2 linked regions of the Martelella mediterranea DSM 17316 genome follow. The main gene of each other region encodes a partner of the protein of the gene in region 2 in a complex. Links are inferred from orthologs where the notes say so. Each region holds a gene or a part of one and is shown on either strand. Other genes may lie near its edges.

Region 1 (8,265 bases), 1.1 Mb from region 2 along the record:
CGGGTACCGGGAGCCACGCTGTGGTTCATGAACTCGATCGGCCTCAACCTGTTCATCGCAGCCCTTGGCCTTGCCGCCGCGCCCGCCCTTGCCGGCGGGCTGAAGGAGCTGGGGCCGGTCTTCCTGCTCTGGAGCCTGGTCGCTTCCATCGTCCCGTCGCTATTGGCGATCTATCTCGGGAAATACGTCTTCCGCTTCGATGACGCCATCCTGTTCGGTTGCTGCGCGGGAGCGCGAAAATCATCCCCGGCGCTGGCGATGCTGACCGAAAAGGCTGAAAGCCAGGTCCCGGCGATCGGCTTTTCGGTCGGATACGCGGTCTCCACCACGCTGCTGATCCTGTTCGGCCTGGTGATCGTGATGATGATGTGAACTAGAGGCTCATGCCAGGCCGGTCTTGTCCTCGCCCTTGGCCGCCGGGTCGATGCCGGCCTTTCTCAGCGTGCGTTCCAGCAACTGGTCGTAGATCGGGCGTCCGCCGATCCATTCGGCGACCATGTTTGCCGTCATGCAGGTGACGATCAGCGGCATGACCATGGTGTAGGCGCCGGTCAGTTCCAGCGTCAGCACCACGCCGACGATCGGCGCGCGCACGGAGGCGGAAAACAGTCCGCCCATCGCCGCCATGCCGAAGGCGAGCGGTATGCCGTGGGGCGTCACCAGTTCGACGATGCCACCGAAGGCCAGACCGACGCACATCGAAAGCGCCAGGATCGGCGCGAAAATGCCGCCCGGCGTGCCCGCCGAATAGCTCGCCGTCATGGTGACATAGCGGATTACGGCAAGCGCCAGCAGAACCTGAAGGCTGGCGCTGTGGGCGGCAAGCGAGGTCACCACATGCTCGCCGCCAGTCACCGCAAGCGGCATCGTCACGAACAATCCGCCGACGACGAGGCCGACCACGGCAGGATAGAGATAGGGCACGCGCCCGTTGAGACGGGCGGCGAACGAGCCCGTCCACATCAGCGCCGCGTTGAGGCTGACGCCCAGGAAACCAAGCAGCACCCCAAGGACGACGAAGGCCGGCAGCAGGTAGAGCTCCGGGCTCGCCACCGCCATCGAGAAATCCGGCGCCGTGCCGCCGATAACCTGGGTCATGACCGTCGCGAGCACGGCGGCGATGATCACGCCCATATAGGTGCGGAAGGTATAGGGAAACTGCCGGTGGGTTTCCTCGACGATGAACAGGATGGCGGCGAGCGGAGCATTGAAGGCGCAGGCGAGACCGGCGGCCGCACCGGCGCCCAGCATGCCGCGCCGCTCGGTTTCGCTGACCTTGAAGAAATCAGTGATCGCCGCCGAAAACGAAGCGCCGATATGGATCGTCGGGCCTTCGCGGCCGAGCACCAGCCCCGACGCGATCGAGACGATGCCGGTCAGGAACTTGATCGGCAGCACTCTTTGCCACCGAACGGTGCGCAAGCCCTGCATGGCGCCTTCGATCTCCTGCACGCCGCTGCCGCCAGCCTCGGGTGCGTATCGGCGGACGACATAGACCGAGACCAGCGTCGCGCACATCGTGATCAGGGCGGCAGCGGCGACAAGCACGACGCCATCAACATGCGTTGCGAGGACGCGGGGCCATGCCTGAAGCCAGTCGATCAGCAAATGGAACACGGACCCGACGGACCCCGTCAGAATTCCCGCCAGGGCCGCAAGGGCGACGAAGCGGATCTGCGCGTTCCGGCTTCCCGGTTGCTCGAGCTCTTCTGCGGAATTATCCATGGCGCTTCATGTCCAGAGGGGGATTAAAAAAAATGAGCAACGATTCCGTGATCGCTACGTCCTGCCGGAGGGCGGGACCTGCGCTCTAGCAGGCCCGATCTGCTGATAGTCAGCCTGCGCGCAAAGGGTCAACTGTATGGTCTGACATGTTGTTCGACCGGTTGCGGTAACCTACAAATACCGTGTTAGATTAGCAGCGACGGCGCGCGTGCCTGACCGCGCAGCGCGGCCCTCGCCGGTGGGTCCGGGCTGCTCCGCCAGAAACGCGGAACCGTCTCCGGCGCGGCATACCGTCCACCCGTGAAGACGACAAAGGAAACACCATGTCCCGTTCCGTTCTGACAGTTCTGGCTAGCCTTCTGGCGGCAACGACCGCGCATGCGCAGGACATGCGTATGATCACCGGCGAGGCCATGATGCGCGAACGCATGGCGCTGCCGGACGATGCCGAACTTGTCGTCGAGGCACGCGGTTTTCAAAACGCCCTGCTGGCGACGCACAGCGATGAGTCGAACGGCCGGCAGGTGCCATGGCCGTTCGAACTGGCCATCCCACAAGGCGTCGCGGCGAAGCTGACAGCGGCGATCCGGATCGACGGCGCCAACCGGTTTGTGAGCGAACCGGTCATGATCGCGGCGGGAAACAATGATGCCGATATCGGAGACCTTATGCTGACGGCGTTCACGCCCACGGCCTTCAGCAGCACCTTCATGTGCGGTGATATCCGCCTTCAGGCCGGCTTTCAGGGCGAGGAAGCCGTGGTCGAGACCGATGAGAGGATTTACCACCTCGCCCCGGCAATCTCCGCGGATGGCGCGAAATACCAGTCCGAGGACGGCCGAAACGTCTTCTGGAGCAAGGGCGACAGCGCGCTGGTGACGCTCGATGGCGAGGACCTGCCGGATTGCGTCATGGTGCCGGCTGAGGCGGAAAAGGCATGGTCGGCGCAGGGCAATGAGCCCGGCTGGCGCGCCGTCATCGCAGGTGACCGGTTTGGGCTGGACATGAATTACGGGGAAGACCGCCTCGACCTCCGCCTGCCGGAGCCGGAGGTGGTCGACGGAGCCTATCGCTACGGTTTCGACCAATACGCCCTCGCCTTCACCGTACGAGCCGGCCTATGCCAGGATGACATGAGCGGCCGGCTGTTTCCGCAAAGCGTCGAACTGGAAACGGCAACCGGAACGCTGAAGGGCTGCGGCGGCGATACGCTCGAACTGCTGACCGGCCCCGATTGGACCGTCGACGCGATCGACGGCAGCGTGCTCGCCGACATGGCCGCTCGCCCCGCCTTCTCGATCAGCGACGAAGGCCAGATCTTCGGCACCACAGGCTGCAATCGCTTCACCGGGGCGTTCTCGGTCAATGGCGAGGGCGGCATCGCCATCGGCCCGCTGGCAACGACGCGGATGGCCTGCGACGACGCCCTGATGAAGCAGGAACAGGCCTTCCTTGAGGCGCTGGATGCGAGCGAAAGCTTCGACTTCGGGCCGGACGGCGCGCTGTTGCTGACGTCGGGCGCCGAAACGCTTATCGAAGCGAGCCGCTGATCACCACGCCCCTTTTTGGGCAGGGCGACGTCAGGTCAGAAACGCGATCCAGAGGAGCGCAAGCACCATGCACAGCAGCGTGACGGGGACGCCGGCACGGCAGAATTCGCCCATGCCGATCTTCACGCCCCGGTCCTTCGCCTGCTCGACCACGATGATGCCGGCAAGGCTGCCGAAGATGATCAGGTTGCTGGAAAAGCCCGTGCCGAGCGCAAGGGCCGCACCCAGCGCATCGGTATTGGCCGCATGCGGCAGGAAGGGCGCGAGCAGCATGACCGCCGGATTGTTGCCGACGATATTGCTGAGCGCGGATGCGACGAGGAACAGGATCGAGGGGTTGGCGAAATCGACGCCTGCTCCCTGAAGATCGTGAACCACCTTCTGCGGCATTCCGGTTTGGGCCAGCGCCGCATTGACCACGAACAGCCCGGCCAGCAGCAGAAGGAGATTGCCATCGACCGTTCCGATGACCTCCTTCGACGACACCTGACGGTTGACCAGCATGACGGCGGCGGCCGAAAGGGCCACCATTTCGCGCGGCCAGTCTGTAAAGACAAAGGCGGCGACAACGGCGACGGTAACGATGGCCGCCTTGATGGTCTCGGCGATATCGAGTTTCTGGGCGGGCGCGGCGACCGTGGCGGACGGGGGCCGTTCTTCCACCGCGGCAAGGTTCCAGCGCCCGCGATAGATCAGGCATACCGCGCCCCAGACGACCGGCAGCGAGATCAGCGCCGGCACCAGCGCCACCTTCATGAAGCCAGTGAACGACAGGCCGAGCGTCTGCGCGGCGATCATGTTCTGCGGGCTGCCGATGATCGTCGCCACCGACCCGGTATTGGTCGCGAAACAGAAGCCGAGCAGGAAGGGAACCGGATTGAGGCCGCGCGACATGGTGATCGAGACCAGAAGCGGCGTCATCGCGACAATCACGACATCATTGGTCAGCACGGCGGAAAGCCCACCGCCGGTAACCACAAGGAAAGCAAGCAACGCCGGCGGCGAGACCTTCAGCGAGGCAACCCGCCCGGCCAACCACTGATAGAAACCGGAAACCGTGAAAGCCCCCGATACGACCATCAGGCCGAACAGCAGCCCGACTGTGTGGTAATCGATCGCGTCCCAGGCCTGTTTGTCGGTGATCCGCCCGAAACCGATCATCGCCAGCGCGCCAACAACCGCCGCTCCGGTCCGGTCGACGCGAAAACCCGGCAGATAACCAAGCGCCAGCGCCAGATAGACCAGAAGAAAGATGATGACGGTGATATCCACGAAGGCTCCGGCGGTTGACGGGAAATACAAAACGACAGCCGGACAGCCTTGAGACCGCCCGGCTGTCGTGGTTTTTGCTTACTTGTTGATGTCGTTCTTCATGTTGAAGAGGTTGAAGGCGCGTTCGCCGACCATGTCTTCATCGACGCCTCCTTCCTGGATATCGTCAGCTACCCGCAGATGGCCGAAGCCCGCGAGGATCTTCAGAAGGATCGTCGTGATGATCCAGGAATAGGCGGCGACGATAACGACGGCCAGCACCTGCACGCCAAGCTGCTTAACGCTCGCCGAGACGGCGTTGATATGCGAACTGGCCATGAAGCCGATCAGGATCGCCCCGGTCATGCCGCCGACGCCATGGGCGCGCCAGACTTCCAGCGTGTCGTCGATCTTCAACCATTCCTGAACATATTTGGCGTTGTAGCAGACCGTCGCGCCGATAGCCCCGATCAGCAGCGCGGCCATCGGCTCGACATAGCCGGCGGCGGGCGTGATGGTCGCAAGGCCGGTCACCGCGCCGACGAGAACGCCGGAGAAGGAGACCCGTTTGTGCTCGCGCCACTCCCACAACATCCAGACCAGCATGGCGATCGCGCCGGCGAGCATGGTGTTGGTGAAGGCGTAGGCCGCAAGCGCATCCGCCGCATAGGCGCCGCCGGCATTGAAGCCGAACCAGCCGAACCACAACAGCCCCGCGCCGAGCGCCACCAGCGGCAGGCTCGCCGGCTGGCTTTCAGGATCGCCGACGGCGACCTTGCGCTTGCCGAGGAAGCGGGCAGCCGCAAGGGCCGAGAAACCCGCAGCGGTGTGGATCACTATGCCGCCGGCAAAATCGACGACGCCCATCTTGGCCAGGAAACCGCCGCCCCAGATCCAGTGCGCTGCCGGCAGGTATACCAGGATCGTCCACAAACCGACGAAGAACAGATAGGCCCCGAACTTGAAACGACCGACAAAGGCGCCGGTCATCAGTGCCGGCGTGATGATCGCGAACATCATCTGATAGGCGAAGACCATCATGAAGGGAATGTGCGGCGCGTAGGTGTCATTCGGACTGATACCCACATGATACATGCCGAAATAAGGCCGGATATCGCCGATGATGCCGCCGATCGACGGACCGAAGGCCAGGCTGAAACCACCAAACACCCAGATGATGCTGACGATCCCAATGCACACGAAATTCTGGATCATGATCGACAGCACATCGCGCTGCTTCACCAGGCCACCGTAAAACAGCGCAAGGGCCGGGGTCATCATGCAGACCAGCGCCGTGCAGATCAGAACAAACGCGGTGTCCCCCGCATTGATCGCTTGCATAACCTTCTCCTTTGAAAAGCTTGTTTTTTTGGCGCGACCGCCCCGGTCGCGCCGCTCTTTAGTTGTTGGTATCGGTGACCAGATGCTCTCCGACCGCACTGTGCGGATGCGGCGCGAGCAGCTTCTTCGGCGCGATGAACAGATACATCGTCAGCACGTAGGGTGCGGTGAAGGATGGCAGGCCGAGCGGCTCGGTCAGCACGTCATAGGCGCCCTGCAGGAACACGGTGACGATGGTGGCCAGCAGCGCATAGACGACCACGCGCGGCGATGGCTTCAGGAAGATGACGCCGACCGCCATCGCCGTCAGCACCGCGCTGAAGCCGTAGAGCCCCTGAACCACCGAATGCGGCTCCGCTCGGAGCATGATCGCAGTCGCCATGGCGATCAGCGATCCGCAAATGGCGGCGAGGCCGGCCACGCGCGAGGCGATCAGAATGCCGAGCAGGATGATCGCGCCGCTGATCTCGTTGCCGAGAAGATAGACCTGGCCGATATTGCGGAAGAAGATCTGGACCAGTTCGACATGGGACGGGATCATCGTCACGCCCTTGATATAGTCGGAGGCCAGTTCGGGATGGTCGCCGGAAACATCGAGCGCGCCAAACGTATAGGCGCCCGCCACCAGCAGCCAGCCGGTCAGCACGAACGGGCCGGTGGAGCCCGGAATGCCCCAGCTTTTGGTGATCATCGCCCCGAGCGCCGCCGTCACCACCGTGCTCATGGCCGCGCCGATGACGACATAGAACCAGAGCTGCGGCGAGACGCTGATGAAGGTCGGCAGCGCGACGCCCACGAGAATGCCGTTGAAGCCGAACAGGCCGGAGGTGATCGAATCCTCATCGCAATCGAGAAGCCGGGCGGTCAGCGTGGCGACGATGAGGCCGACGACGGCGCCGATCGTGGTCGACCAGTTTCCGCCGGCATAGCTTGCATAGGCGATCGCGACGATGAACAACGCGCCCGTGAGCGCGTTCTCCATGAAGAACACCTGCCCCGCGCCCCTCAGGCATTGCGTTCCAAAATCTTTCCGCTTCTCCGTCATATCCGCACCCCCTTCTTGGCCCTTGATCAACGCCAGAGAAATTCCTCCGGCAGCGTTCTGCCGCGGGTTTCTTCCCTGACGACCTTCCAGAAATTCCGAACCTCCGCGCGCACGTCGTAGCTTTCGATCCCGACCACGCGCAGCATCAGTCCCGCGCCGTTAGGAAGCGTCGAGACACCCGAGATCGCGCGCGGAGGTTCGTCGCCGAAATTGACGTTCACCCGCTCCCGGATGCGCTCGGCAACCGCCGGCGGCGCGATGCAGAGAATGTTGGCAAAGGCATCGTAGCCGCCCATCACCGCTGCAAAATCGATCGTCTCGTTGCCCTTCTCGATCAGCACCTTTTCGGTGAAAAGCTTGCGTCCGTCGGGCCGTCGGGCATTGACGGTCATCGACAGCAGGTCGAAGCCGAAGCGTTCGCTCGCGTGGTGATGCTTGCGGCCGGTCATCATCATCTCGCCATAGAGCAGGGTTGCATCCTCATGGACCACAAGATCGGTGTCGTTGATGAAGCGCGAGTCCCGATAGGGAATGGTGAAGTCCGGCAGGAATTCGAGATAGGCGTCTCTTGCAAGCGTCACCGTCTGGTGCTGCGAGGCGTAGTTGGCGTCCATCTGGTGGATGCGGTTCGCGCCCTGGGAGGTCACCTGGGCGCACGCCCCCTCATCCACCGAAATATCGATCGTGTAGCGATCGCCCTGCAAAATGCCGCCGCCGATCGAGATGATCGAGCAGATCGGCAGTTCCGGCATCGCCTCATCCCAGTAGAGCGCCTGCTGCACCAGAAGCGGCGTGACCCGGTAGAGATCGGACAGCACGGAGCGGCCGCCCCGCATCGAGAAGCCGAGGCGCAACGCCCCGATCTTTCCCGGTCCGGCCGCGCGCATCTGCTGAGGCTCGGTCCTGAAACCGTTCAGTTCCCGGTATTCGTCGATCCGGCGCAGGCTTTCATGCAGGCTCATCAGATCACTCGGCGGCTTGGCCGGAGGCGGGCGTCACGTCGAACAGCGCCATATCCATGATCAGCTTCATCAGTTCGTCCACGCCCTCGCCGGTCTTGCAATTGGTGAACACGAACGGCTTCTTGCCGCGCATCAGCTTGGAATCCCGGTCCATGACGCCGAGGTCGGCGCCGACGTAAGGCGCGAGATCGGTCTTGTTGATCACCAGGATATCCGACTGGCAGACGCCGGCGCCGTTCTTGCGCGGGATCTTGTCGCCGGCGGCGACGTCGATGACGTAGATGTAGAAATCGGCGAGCGCCGGGCTGAAGGTCAGCGTCAGGTTGTCGCCGCCCGATTCGATCAGGATCACGTCGCTGTCGGGATATTTCTCCTCCATTTCCTCGACCGC
Region 2 (8,147 bases):
GCCGCCCACAGCCTTTGCACGCCGCTGGTTTTCGAAGGCGGACAAGGCGTGGCCGAGATGCAGGTAGCCGTTCAAGCTCGGCGCGAAGCGGAAAACGGGTCGATCCGTAACTGGTTTCATGCGATGAACTATCCGGTTTTGAGACAAAGGGGCAAGGCGGATGGAACGGCTGCGCAATCGCGACGACCTGCAAACGGCGCTCGCGGGCCTTTGCGCGGATGCGCCCCTGCTTGCCGACCTTGCCGCAACCTGCCCCGAAATTCCGCTTCGCCTGCTGCCTTCGGGCTTTGCCGGGCTTTCGGAGGTGGTGGCCGGCCAGATGATCTCCAAACAGGCGGCCGCCGCGATTTTCGCGCGGCTTCGCGCCGCCTGCGATCCGCTGACGGCCGAGACCTATCTGGCGCTTTCGCCCGAGGCCCATGCCGGCATCGGCCTGACCCGCGCCAAGCAGGCAACGCTCGACGGCGTCGCACGGGCGATTGCCGACGGCACGCTCGATCTGGCAGCACTTGACGCCCTGCCCGCGGACGAGGCGCTGGCGCTTCTGACGGCCTATCGCGGCATCGGCGTCTGGACGGCGGAAGTCTATCTGATGTTCTGTGCCGGTCATGTCGACATCTTTCCGGCGGGCGATCTTGCCTTGCGCATTGCCGCCGCGGACGCGTTCGGGCTCAATGAACGGCCCGACGCCGTAACGCTCAGGACGCTTGCGCGGGACTGGCGGCCCTATCGTTCGGTGGCGGCCCGGATTCTCTGGGCGCACTACGCGCAGATCACCAAAAGGGACGTCCTCCCGGTGGGATAAGGCTTTTGTGGTATTTGGCAGTCGAAACAGACGAGGCGATTAATCAGGCTTCACAATACTGTAACAACGAGCCTAATATACAGGAGACAGATGCCGAATCGATCAGGAGAGCAACTTGACGATTGCAGTCTCGCCTCAGGCCTTGCCGGCGCTCGTTCTGAACGCCGACTACAGGCCGCTGAGTTATTACCCCTTGTCGCTCTGGTCCTGGCAGGACGCGATCAAGGCCGTGTTCCTCGACCGTGTCAACATCATCGCCGAGTATGATCAGGCCGTGTCCTCGCCCAGCTTCTCGATGCGGCTGCCGAGCGTCGTCTGCCTGAAGACCTATATCAAGCCCTCGCGCCACCCGGCCTTCACCCGCTTCAACGTTTTCCTGCGCGACCGCTTCCAGTGCCAATATTGCGGCAGCCGCGAGGAACTGACCTTCGACCATGTGATCCCGCGCTGTCGCGGGGGCGAGACCACTTGGGAAAACGTGGTCGCCGCCTGCTCGCCATGCAATCTGAAAAAGGGCTCTCGGCTGCCCAAACAGGCCGGCATGATCCCCTTCCAGAAACCCTTCCAGCCGACGGTGCAGGACCTGCACAATAACGGCCGGCAGTTCCCTCCGAACTACCTGCATGAAAGCTGGCTGGACTATCTCTACTGGGACAGCGAGCTGGAGCCGTAAGCAGGCGCCTTGCGCGCCGGCAAATGCGGAGTCAGAGGCCTCCAGCCATGTTCTGGGTAGCCGGAGCATCAGATTCGGCTGCGCTCAGCGTTTCGTCAAAGCCGAGCCCGAAAAACTGCAGTGACACCACCGCGATGACGAGCATCAGCGCCACCCAAAACGGTATGCGGTTGTAAAACGGCGTGGGCCTGAAGCAATACGAACAGTTTTTCGTTCCAAACCGCAGAGGGTGATGACAGGAACATTTGAAGAGTCTGAGATTTTTCACATTCAGCCCAAATCTTGCGGTGTTTCCAACTCGGCAGAGCTAACGCCTGCCTTCCCCTGGACTTTTTTTGGTATTTCACCTATCCGGCACAAGCCACAAAAACAATCACCCATTCATGACAACAACAAGATTTGATCATCGATCGCGGCATGCACATTCGTGCTGAACGAAACCGCAGCCGGGAAAGTTCCCGCTCGGGCCGATTATCCGGTCGAAACATCATCCGACCGGGGTTGAGCCCGCGTGGAACAACAACACCTTCAGCGATAACAATACATTAAATTGCACGTATGCGTGCGGTCAATACAGAGTAGGGCAGGCTCGTTTCCGAAGTGTTCGTTCTTTTCACGGCAAGCTTTCAAGCCTCGCATAGAGGCTACCCGCAACGCGGCAGGAAACAGCGGATTCGGTCTTGGCTCGGGGCGCCCGAGGCGCGCCCTTGAAGCAGGCCTTTTTCGAACTTCATGTTTCGGGACGCTTCGTGGATATCTGCGGCTTTCGCCTCGCCACGAAATAATGAACCCGCCGGTCTGACCGGCGGGTTCTGCGATGCATGCTGAAATCGTCCGGGGTCGCCGCATGGCGGCCCCGGTCGGGCTTACATGAATTCCGGGTAGGCTTCGACGCCGACCTCGGACTTGTCGAGACCCATCTCTTCTTCCTCCGGCGAGACACGGATGCCCATGATGGCCTTGAGGATGAACCAGATGACGAACGACACGATGAAGGTGAAGGCGCCGATGGCGACGATACCGACAATCTGGGTGCCGAAGGACGTGCCGTCATTGGTCAGCGGTACGATGAAGGTACCCCAGATACCGGCAACAAGGTGGACCGGGATCGCGCCGACGACGTCGTCGATCTTCAGCTTGTCGAGCAGCGGCACGACGACGATGACGATCACGCCACCGATACCGCCGATGAACAGGGCCGCCGGAACGGACGGCGTCAGCGGTTCGGCCGTGATCGAGACCAGACCGGCGAGCGCGCCGTTCAGGACCATGGTGACGTCGACCTTCTTGTAGACGATCTGCAGCAGGATCATCGTGACAACCGCGCCGGCCGCAGCGGCCAGGTTGGTGTTGACGAAGATCTTGGAGACATCGCCGGCATCCGCGATCGAGCCGATGGCAAGCTGCGAGGCGCCGTTGAAGCCGAACCAGCCGAGCCACAGGATGAAGGTGCCGAGAACGGCGAGCGGGATGTTGGAGCCCGGCATCGGATGAACGGAGCCGTCAGCGGCATATTTGCCCGTACGCGCCCCGAGAACAAGCGCACCGGCCAGAGCGGCCCAGCCGCCAACCGAGTGAACCAGCGTCGAACCGGCGAAGTCGGAGAAGCCCATTTCGGAAAGCCAGCCGCCGCCCCACTGCCAGGAACCCGTGATCGGGTAGAGAATACCGGTCAGGATGACGGTGAAGATGATGAACGGCCAGAACTTGATGCGCTCGGCAACCGTACCGGACACGATCGAGGCGGTGGTGGCGCAGAACACCATCTGGAAGAACCAGTCGGAGGCAACCGAATAACCGGCAGCGCCGTCATCCATGCCGGGGCCCGGGAAGACGTAGGGGCCAAACGAGCCCATGAAGCCGCCGTCAACGCCGGTATACATCAGGTTGTAGCCGGTGAACCAGAACATGATGCCGCCGACCGCATAGAGGGCGATGTTCTTCAGGCCCTGCATCGAAGCGTTCTTCTTGCGCACCAGGCCCATTTCCAGCATGGCGAAGCCTGCGGCCATCCACATGACCAGGAAGCCGCCGATGAGGAACAGCAAGGTGTTGAAGATCACGACCGTATCAGCGGCGGGCGCGCCCGAGGCCACTTCAACCACGGCCTCTGCGGCCTCTTCCTGAGCGAAGGCAGGAAAGGCGGCGGTCGCTGCGGCAAGGGCAGCAAAACCCGCAATATATTTGAGTTTGGAAGACATAGACTGATTACCCCCTGCTGATTTACAGCGCTTCGGAATCGGTTTCGCCGGTGCGGATACGCACGGCCTGTTCGATGGAATAGACAAAGATCTTGCCGTCGCCGATCTGTCCGGTCTTGGCGGAGGAGGCGATCGCCTCGACAGCCTTTTCGACCACATCGGCGGCGACCGCGACTTCGATCTTCAGCTTGGGAAGAAAGCTGACGGCATATTCGGTACCGCGATAGATCTCGGTGTGCCCCTTCTGCCGGCCGTAACCTTTCACTTCGGTCACGGTCAGGCCCTGAATGCCGACGGCGGTGAGGGCCTCACGCACCTCATCCAGCTTGAACGGCTTTATGATGGCCATCACAATTTTCATCTGGTTTCCCATCCTTTGTTACCCGCAGCTTCGAAAAGCCGGTTCTCCTTACCGCCCTCGAATAGAAATTCGTCAGCGGCCTATCGCAGACATACAAAGACCGTGCCAGTTTGGAACTGACGTCACAAATAATTGATATTAATGGGATATTTTCGGGAAGATATGTGCGACGAAATGCCCGCCACAAAGTTGCGGCGATTCCGTGCGTTATTTTTGGCAATTGCCTTTTTTTTATGCAAATGCCGGAATGAGAATCAGACACGCCCTCTCAGGCCGTCAATCAGAAGGCCCAGCATGCGCGCAATATGGGCATTTTCATCCTCTTCGGCGTCATAGCGCCGGGCTACGCCTTTTTGTAGAACGGCCAGGCGTGATCGCGAATGCGGATCAGGCCTTCCTGTGCGACGGAGGCCACCAGCGTGCCGTCGCGGCTGAAGATGCGGCCATGGGCAAAGCCCCGGCCGCCATTTGCCGAAGGACTTTCCTGCGAATAAAGCAGCCAGTCATCAGTCTCGAACGGCCGATGGAACCAGACCGCATGGTCGAGGCTCGCCGCCTGCACCCGGTCGGAAAAGACTGAACTCTGGTGCGCATAGAGCGTCGCGTCGAGCAGGGTCATGTCCGACATGTAGGCGAGAAACGCGGTCTGATAGTCGCGCCCGTGCGGCGACGGACCATTGGCCCGAATCCAGATATTCTGCTGGCCGCCGGGTTTCTTGCGCCAGAGAAAATTGTCGAGGTCAACGGGCCTGATCTCGATTGGCCGCTCTCGCATCCAGTAATTGCGCACCGGAGCCGGCGCGTTCTCGGCATCATTCATGATGTCGCTCCCCGCCAGCTCTTCAGGCGGCGGAACATCGGGCATGGCATGCTGATGCTCAAAGCCATCCTCCTCGATCTGAAACGAGGCGGTCATGATGAAAATCGGCTGGCCGTGCTGGATGGCGCGGACGCTGCGGGTGGAAAAGCTGCGCCCATCGCGCAACCGCTCGACCTGGAAGATGATCGGCACCTCGGTATCGCCGGGACGCATGAAATAGCCGTGGAGCGAGTGAACGAGATGCCCTTCGGGAGCCGTTCTCTGGGTCGCCACCAGCGACTGGGCAACGACCTGACCGCCAAAGACGCGCTGCCAGGTGGTGGCAGGGCTCTGGCCGCGATAAAGGTTCTCCTCGAGCCGCTCGAGATCGAGAAGAGCGGCGAGCGCCTTGCCGCCGTGGTCATTGCCGGGCTGTGACATTTGAACGCGGTCCCTATATATCCCATGAGTATCGCAATGGCCTATAACAGCTTTGCTGAGAAGGAGCGAGATATGGCGAGACGCAGGAAGGATCGGGATATGAAGGATATCGTCATCGTAGGCGGCGGCTATGTCGGGCTCTCGGTCGCGGTCGCGGTCAAGAAAGCAGCGCCCCACCTCGACATCGAGCTGATGGAGGCGGCGCCGGCCCATGTGTGGGAAAAGGACGAGCGCGCCTCCGCCATTATCGCAGCCGCGATCAACATGCTGAAAACGCTGGAACTGTGGGACGAGATCAAGGACCACGCCCAGCCGATCAACGAGATGATCGTCACCGATTCGGAGACCGGCGAGCCGGTCAAGCCGGTGTTCCTCACCTTCGGCGAACGCGGTGAGGCGAGCGACCCCTTCGCCTACATGATCCCGAATGTCGCGATGGTCAGGGCGCTGCGCCGGGCGGCCGACACGCTCGGCATCACGATCCGCCACGACGCCGCCGTGACCGATTTTTCGGCCGAGGGCGGCCATGCGAAACTCACCCTTGCCGACGGCGAGAAGATCGCGACGCGGCTGGTGGTTGCCTGCGACGGCGTGCGCTCGCGGCTGCGCGACATGGCCGGCATCAAGACGGTCAAATTCGACTATGGCCAGTCCGGCATCGTCACCACCGTCGCCCATGAGCGCCTGCATAACGGCCGGGCGGAAGAGCATTTCCTGCCGGCGGGCCCCTTCGCCATCCTGCCGCTGACCGGTAACCGTTCCTCGCTGGTCTGGACAGAGCGCACCGAAGATGCCCAACGCCTTGTCGACAGCGACGACATGGTGTTCGAGGCCGAGCTGGAGCGCCGCTTCGGGCATCATCTCGGCAAACTCACGCTGGCCGGCGGCAGGCGCGCCTTTCCGCTGGGCCTCACGCTGTCGCGCTCGTTCATCGCGCCGCGGCTGGCGCTGGCAGGCGACGCGGCCCACGGCATCCACCCGATTTCGGGCCAGGGCCTCAATCTCGGCTTCAAGGATGTCGCGGCTCTTGCCCAGACCATCGTGGAAGCGGATCGCAATGGCCTCGACATCGGCGCGCTCGACACGCTGGAGCGTTATCAGCGCTGGCGGCGGTTCGACACGGTGCGCATGGGCATGACCACTGATGTGCTGAACCGGCTGTTTTCCAACGATATCGGCCCGTTGCGCATGGCCCGCGATTTCGGCCTCGGCGTGGTCGATCGCATGCCCCGGCTGAAGCGCTATTTCATCGAGGAAGCCTCCGGCCGGACGGCTCGAGACCTGCCGAAACTTCTGGCCGGCGAGCCGCTCTGAGCAAGGCGGGGCGGCTTGCTTCTCAAGCCTGCACCCCTTCAGGACGTTACATCAAAGCTGACGAAAATCGAAAGGGCCGGTCAATGACCGGCCCTTTGCAGTATCGGTTTTGCGCGCATCGCGTCTCAGCCCGGACGCGACACGAAGGCGCGGCTGACCACGCTTGCCGAATTGGCGTCGGGGCCGAATTCGGTTTCGCCGGTAATGTCCAGCAATTCCTGCAGCTTGCCGCGGGCGCGGGCAATGCGGCTCTTGATCGTGCCGATCGCGCAATGGCAGATTTCGGCTGCCTCTTCATAGGAAAAGCCCGATGCGCCGACCAGAATGATCGCCTCCCGCTGATCGCTCGGCAGTTTGTTCAGCGCTTCGCGGAAGTCCCGAAGGTCCATCGCGCCATATTGCGCGGGATGGGTGGAAAGCCGCTCGGTGAAGACATTGTCGGAATCCTGGATTTCACGACCGCTCTTGCGCATCTGGCTGTAGAACTCGTTGCGCAGGATGGTGAACAGCCAGGCCTTGATATTGGTGCCCGCGGCAAAGCTGTCCTGCTTGGCCCAGGCCTTCATGATCGTGTCCTGAACCAGATCGTCGGCGAGATCCTGATGGCCGCAGAGCGAGACGGCGAAGGCGCGCAGGCTTGGCACCGTCTTCAGCATATCCCGCTTGAAACTCGTATCTTCGACTGTTGCCACGGCGATCACCCCTTTTTTCTGGGCGCGGATGCGGCCTCGGCCGCGTCCAGACGCTCGAGAAGATCGAGAAACCGATCCGGGATTTCCTCCTGTTCGACAGCATTGTAGAGAGCCTTGAGGCGTCTGCTGATCGCCTCTTCGGGACTCTTGGCCGTACCGGGCATGTTCGAACCTTGTTCAAGGTCGCTATTGTTCTTCACCAGTTTTCGCCTCGCTACATTCCAACGATTCCATTCAAGCCGAAAACGCGGCCCAAAATAAAATGTTCCGCTCTTCGGGAACTTTTTTTCGTCTCCCGCATTCTTGCTTCTTGAGGAATGCTCTAAAAGAGATACCCGCAACGACCTATCGAGGCAGGAGACTACCAGACATGTCGCTTTCAACACGTATCGCCGCCCATCTACCCTACCTCAGGCGTTACGCACGTGCCGTTACCGGCTCCCAGACATCGGGCGACGCCTATGTTGCCGCCGTACTCGAAACGCTGATCGAAGACGTTTCGCTCTTTCCGGAGGACGGCGACGATAAAGTCTCGCTCTATAAACTCTTCTCTCAGCTTTTCAGTTCCACAACGATCGAAATCGAGGAAATCGAATCGCCCTTTTCCTGGGAAAAGCGGGCTGCGGCCAATCTCATGGCGCTGCCGGCCAAGCCCCGCCAGGCCTTTCTGCTGATCTCGCTCGAAAACTTCTCCCATGAGGAAACCGCCCAGATTCTGGACGTCGAGAGCGATAGCGTTTCCAACCTCATCGATGAGGCCTCTTCGGAAATCGCGCGTCAGGTGGCGACCGATATCATGATCATCGAGGACGAACCGCTGATCGCCATGGATATCGAACAGATGGTGGAAAGTCTGGGCCA

The links.
Region 1: the proteins of Mame_RS27110 (region 2) and Mame_RS10395 are in contact, whole or in part, in a solved structure (PDB 2NS1), measured with the Escherichia coli proteins. The link is inferred for Martelella mediterranea DSM 17316 from one-to-one orthologs.

What each region holds. Positions count from the first base shown.
Region 1 is NZ_CP020330.1:2,219,750-2,228,014, reverse strand. Bases 3,747-6,674 are described here. They hold Mame_RS10395 (ammonium transporter), read right to left. Parts: upstream 5,868-6,674; coding sequence 4,626-5,867; downstream 3,747-4,625. Other genes in these bases: yut (urea transporter), read right to left, coding at 5,926-6,674; Mame_RS10400 (ArsB/NhaD family transporter), read right to left, coding at 3,747-4,547. Outside these bases: Mame_RS10415 (aspartate-alanine antiporter-like transporter), read left to right, coding at 1-372; H(+)/Cl(-) exchange transporter ClcA, read right to left, coding at 382-1,725; Mame_RS10405 (META domain-containing protein), read left to right, coding at 2,049-3,275; more of Mame_RS10400, read right to left, coding at 3,306-3,746; more of yut, read right to left, coding at 6,675-6,912; Mame_RS10385 (urease accessory protein UreD), read right to left, coding at 6,939-7,874; urease accessory protein UreG, read right to left, coding at 7,879-8,265. UniProt on the Escherichia coli protein: Involved in the uptake of ammonium/ammonia (NH(4)(+)/NH(3)). Transport is electrogenic. Following sequestration of NH(4)(+) at the periplasmic face, NH(4)(+) is deprotonated and neutral NH(3) is transported into the cytoplasm.
Region 2 is NZ_CP020330.1:1,096,763-1,104,909, reverse strand. The notes cover bases 2,378-5,187. They hold Mame_RS27110 (P-II family nitrogen regulator), read right to left. Parts: upstream 4,053-5,187; coding sequence 3,702-4,052; downstream 2,378-3,701. Other genes in these bases: tesB (acyl-CoA thioesterase II), read right to left, coding at 4,384-5,187; amt (ammonium transporter), read right to left, coding at 2,378-3,679. In the rest of the region: tRNA glutamyl-Q(34) synthetase GluQRS, read right to left, coding at 1-120; Mame_RS05070 (DNA-3-methyladenine glycosylase family protein), read left to right, coding at 161-805; Mame_RS05065 (HNH endonuclease), read left to right, coding at 921-1,478; more of amt, read right to left, coding at 2,345-2,377; more of tesB, read right to left, coding at 5,188-5,280; Mame_RS05045 (ubiquinone biosynthesis hydroxylase), read left to right, coding at 5,380-6,594; Mame_RS05040 (sigma-70 family RNA polymerase sigma factor), read right to left, coding at 6,720-7,250; Mame_RS05035 (NepR family anti-sigma factor), read right to left, coding at 7,292-7,486; Mame_RS05030 (response regulator), read left to right, coding at 7,657-8,147. UniProt on the Escherichia coli protein: Involved in the regulation of nitrogen metabolism. Regulates the activity of its targets by protein-protein interaction in response to the nitrogen status of the cell.